Regions from separate parts of the Aquabacterium sp. T101 genome, predicted to be linked through region 2. Evidence: riboswitches for the same ligand, from Rfam matches in the RefSeq annotation. Region 2 holds a riboswitch; the other holds the start of a gene.
The links. A riboswitch is a leader RNA that binds a small molecule or an ion and turns the genes downstream of it on or off. The one in region 2 is predicted to bind S-adenosylhomocysteine.
Positions count from the first base shown of each region.

Region 1: linked by a shared signal. The riboswitch ahead of metH (methionine synthase) and the one ahead of ahcY (adenosylhomocysteinase) in region 2 are both predicted to bind S-adenosylhomocysteine.

Region 1 covers NZ_JBXVVZ010000003.1:144,716-147,162, forward strand. The annotation lists gene AC2EAQ_RS10490 (TPM domain-containing protein) at 1-740, opposite strand, end outside; gene AC2EAQ_RS10495 (LemA family protein) at 750-1,367, opposite strand; S-adenosyl-L-homocysteine riboswitch at 1,470-1,564, shown strand; gene metH (methionine synthase) at 1,576-2,447, shown strand, end outside.
Region 2 covers NZ_JBXVVZ010000002.1:270,407-272,853, forward strand. The annotation lists gene ppk2 (polyphosphate kinase 2) at 1-759, shown strand, start outside; S-adenosyl-L-homocysteine riboswitch at 796-871, shown strand; gene ahcY (adenosylhomocysteinase) at 946-2,376, shown strand.

The DNA.
Region 1 (2,447 bases), on a different contig from region 2:
AACAGCGCGAACAGCAGGCCGATCACGCCGCCGATGCCGGCGAACAGCAGGCTCTGCGTCACCACCCACGCGATGCCGCCGCCGGCCGCGCCGCTGGCCAGGGTGCCCAGCGCGCGGCCGAACACGCGGCGCAGCACGGCGGCCAGCACCGGCAGCGCCACGAACGCGAACACCAGCAGTTCCACCGGGTCGAAGCTGCCGCCCGGCGTGCCGATGCGGCCGCGGTCGCGCGTCTCGGGCGCGGGCAGACCCTCGCCCTGGATGCGCGCGATCAGCGCATCCACGCCCGCGTCGATGCCGCCGGCGAAGTCGCCCTGCTTGAAGCGCGGACTGATCACGTCGCGCACGATCTGCCGCGCCGCCAGGTCGGGCACCGCGCCTTCGAGCGCCTTGGCCGGCGCGATCCACAGCTTGCGGTCGTCCTTGGCCACCACCAGCAGCAGGCCGTCGCCCACGTCGCGGCGGCCGATGCGCCAGGCCTCGCCCACGCGCTGCACGAAGCTGGCGATGTCCTCCGGCTGCGTGGTGGGCACCAGCAGCACCACGATCTGCGGCCCGGCCTTGGCCTCGAACTGCGCCAGCTTGTCCACCAGCGCCTGGCGCTGCGCAGCGCTCAGCGTGCCGGTCTGGTCGATCACCCGGTCGGTGAGCACCGGCACGGGCACCAGCGCCTGCGCGTGGGCGAACACGCCCGCGCAGGCCAGCCAGAGCAGCAGCGCCAGCCGCCGCAGCGCGATCATCGCCGGGCCTTACTTGGACGCCGGCTTCTCGAAGCTCACGGCCGGCGGGGCCGAGATCTGGGCCTCGTTCTGCACCGTGAAGTTCGGCTTGACCTGGTAGCTGAAGATCATCGCCGTGAGGTTGGTGGGGAACTGGCGCGCGAGCACGTTGTAGTCCTGCACCGCCTTGATGTAGCGGTTGCGCGCCACGGTGATGCGGTTCTCGGTGCCCTCGAGCTGCACGCGCAGGTCCTGGAAGCCCTGGTTGGCCTTCAGGTTGGGGTACTGCTCCACCGTGACCAGCAGGCGCGACAGCGCACCCGACAGCTCGCCCTGGGCCTGCTGGAACTTGCCGAACGCCTCGGGGTTGTTGATCAGCTCGGGCGTGGCCTGGATCGACGTGGCCTTGGCGCGCGCCTCGATCACCTTGGTGAGCGTCTCCTGCTCGAAGTTGGCCTCGCCCTTGACCGTGGCCACGATGTTGGGGATCAGGTCGGCCCGGCGCTGGTACTGGTTCACCACCTCGGACCAGGCGCTCTTGGTCTGCTCGTCCAGGGTCTGGAACTGGTTGTAGCCGCAGCCCGACAGGCTGAGCGTGGCCGCGAGCGCGGCGCCGGCGACCAGGGCACGGCGGGATGTGGTGGACATGGGGCGCTTCCTCCTTGGAATCGGGTGGCCGATGCTACCCGTGGCCGCCAGATGTGGACAGTGCACGCCGGTTCAAGGGCAGCGCCCCCCTACAATGCGGCGTGCCCCGAGGAGCGTTGCGACGGCCAGACACTGGCTGCCAGGCTCGGGGCCGCGCAGGGCGCCCGCCCCGCGCCCGGCAACGGCGCTCGTCAATGCCACGCACGCAATGACGACGACACCGCCCCCGCCCCCGCCGCTTCGCCTGTCCGGCCTCGAGCCCATCGCCATCGGCGCCGGGTCGCTGTTCGTCAACATCGGCGAGCGCACCAACGTCACCGGCTCCAAGGCCTTCGCGCGGCTGATCCTCGCCGGGCAGTTCGAGGAGGCGCTGGCCGTGGCGCGCCAGCAGGTGGAAAACGGCGCCCAGGTGATCGACGTCAACATGGACGAGGCCATGCTCGACAGCAAGGCAGCCATGGTGCGCTTCCTCAACCTGATGGCCGGCGAGCCCGAGATCGCGCGCGTGCCGGTGATGATCGACAGCTCCAAGTGGGACGTGATCGAGGCCGGCCTGCAGTGCATCCAGGGCAAGGGCATCGTCAACTCGATCTCGCTCAAGGAGGGCGAGGCCGAGTTCCGCCGCCAGGCCACGCTGGTGCGCCGCTACGGCGCCGCCGCGGTGGTGATGGCCTTCGACGAGCAGGGCCAGGCCGACAGCTTCGCGCGCAAGACGCAGATCTGCCAGCGCGCCTACCGCATCCTGGTCGACGAGGTGGGCTTCCCGCCCGAGGACATCATCTTCGACCCCAACATCTTCGCCATCGCCACCGGCATCGAGGAACACGACAACTACGCGGTCGACTTCATCGAGGCCACGCGCTGGATCAAGCAGCATCTGCCCGGCGCCAAGGTCAGCGGCGGCGTCAGCAACGTGAGCTTCAGCTTCCGCGGCAACGAGCCGGTGCGCGAGGCCATCCACACCGTGTTCCTGTACCACGCCATCAAGGCGGGCATGGACATGGGCATCGTCAACGCCGGCATGATCGGCGTGTACGACGACCTCGACGCCGAGCTGCGCGAGCGTGTCGAGGACGTGGT
Region 2 (2,447 bases):
TACGAGCGCCAGAAGTACCGGCTGCAGGTGGAACTGCTGAAGCTGCAGGCCTGGGTCAAAGAGACCGGCCAGCGCGTGGTGATCCTGTTCGAGGGCCGCGACGCGGCCGGCAAGGGCGGCACGATCAAGCGCTTCATGGAGCACCTCAATCCGCGCGGTGCGCGCGTCGTGGCGCTGGAAAAGCCCAGCGAGGTCGAGCGCGGCCAGTGGTACTTCCAGCGCTACATCGAGCACCTGCCCACGGCCGGCGAGATCGTGCTGTTCGACCGCAGCTGGTACAACCGCGCCGGCGTCGAGCGCGTGATGGGCTTCTGCTCGCAGGGCGAGTACGAGGAGTTCATGCGCCAGGCGCCCGAGTTCGAGCGCCACCTGGTCCGCTCCGGCGTGCACCTGTTCAAGTTCTGGTTCAGCGTCAGCCGCGCCGAGCAGCGGCGCCGCTTCAAGGAGCGCGAGGCGCATCCGCTCAAGCAGTGGAAGCTGAGCCCGATCGACATGGCCTCGCTCGACAAGTGGGACGACTACACGCGAGCCAAGGAGGCCATGTTCCTGGCCTGCGACACCGCCGACGCGCCGTGGACCGTGATCAAGTCCGACTGCAAGAAGCGCGCGCGCCTGAACGCCATGCGCTACGTGCTGCATCGCCTGCCCTATGGCCGCAAGGAGGCCAGGGCCATCGGCAGCGTGGACACGCTGCTGGTGGGCCGCGCCTCGCTGGTGGCCGGCCGTGCGGAGGAATTCATGCCGATGACCGCGACCTGAAGGCACGCCGCGCCGCCAGCCGCTACAATCGCGCCACCTTTCGAGGAGCGTTGCAACCCCGCCGCCGGGGCCAGGCTCGAGAGGCCTCCCCTTGCAACCGCGCTCACCTGCACGACCGTCGTGGGTGAGCTTTCCAGGCACATCGTCGTCGTCGCGCAGGGTCTTCCACGTTTGGAGCCTTTCCCGATGAACGCCGTTCTCAAGCCCAGCCAAGACCACGCCGTGGCCGACCTGTCGCTCGCCGACTGGGGCCGCAAGGAAATCCGCATCGCCGAAAGCGAGATGCCCGCGCTGATCGCGATCCGCGACGAATACGCCGCCAAGCAGCCGCTCAAGGGCGCGCGCGTCACCGGCTCGCTGCACATGACCATCCAGACCGCGGTGCTCGTCGAGACGCTGCAGGCGCTGGGTGCCCAGGTGCGCTGGGCCTCGTGCAACATCTTCAGCACCCAGGACCACGCCGCCGCCGCGCTGGTGGCCGCCGGCACGCCGGTGTTCGCCTACAAGGGCGAGACCCTGGCCGACTACTGGGACTACACCCACCGCATCTTCGAGTTCGGCCCCAAGGGCTCGGCCGGCGAAGGCCCGAACATGATCCTGGACGACGGCGGCGACGCCACGCTGCTGATGCACCTGGGCCAGCGCGCCGAGAAGGACGCCTCGGTGCTGTCCAATCCCGGCAGCGAGGAGGAGCGCGTGCTGTTCGCCAGCATCCGCGCCAAGCTCGCGCAGGACCCGACCTGGTACTCGCGCAAGTCGGCCGAGATCATCGGCGTGACCGAGGAGACCACCACCGGCGTGCACCGCCTGAAGGAGATGTCGGCCAAGGGCACGCTGAAGTTCCGCGCGATCAACGTCAACGACAGCGTCACCAAGAGCAAGTTCGACAACCTGTACGGCTGCCGCGAGAGCCTCGTGGACGGCATCAAGCGCGCCACCGACGTGATGGTGGCGGGCAAGGTGGCCGTGGTGGCTGGCTACGGCGACGTGGGCAAGGGCAGCGCCCAGGCGCTGCGCGCGCTGTCGGCCCAGGTGTGGGTGACCGAGATCGACCCGATCTGCGCGCTGCAGGCGGCGATGGAAGGCTACCGCGTCGTGACGATGGACGACGCCTGCTCGCAGGCCGACATCTTCGTCACCGCCACCGGCAACAAGAACGTCATCACCTACGACCACATGTCGAAGATGAAGGACCAGGCCATCGTCTGCAACATCGGCCACTTCGACAACGAGATCGACGTCGCGACGATCGAGGCGAAGTGCCAGTGGGAGGAGATCAAGCCGCAGGTCGACCACGTGATCTTCCCGGACGGCAAGCGCATCATCCTGCTGGCCAAGGGCCGCCTGGTGAACCTGGGCTGCGGCACGGGCCACCCGAGCTACGTGATGTCGTCGAGCTTCGCCAACCAGACCATCGCCCAGATCGAGCTGTTCTCGCATGCCGACGCCTACGACGTGGGCAAGGTGTACGTGCTGCCCAAGCACCTGGACGAGAAGGTCGCGCGCCTGCAGCTGTCCAAGCTCGGCGCCAAGCTGACCGAGCTCACCGAGGAGCAGGCTGGCTACATCGGCGTGCCGAAGGTGGGGCCGTTCAAGCCGGAGACCTACAGGTACTGAAGTCGACCACCCCCGTTGCGCCTTCGGCGCTCCCCCTCAAGGGGGCGGCGCCAGAGGGTCGGCTGAGCCGA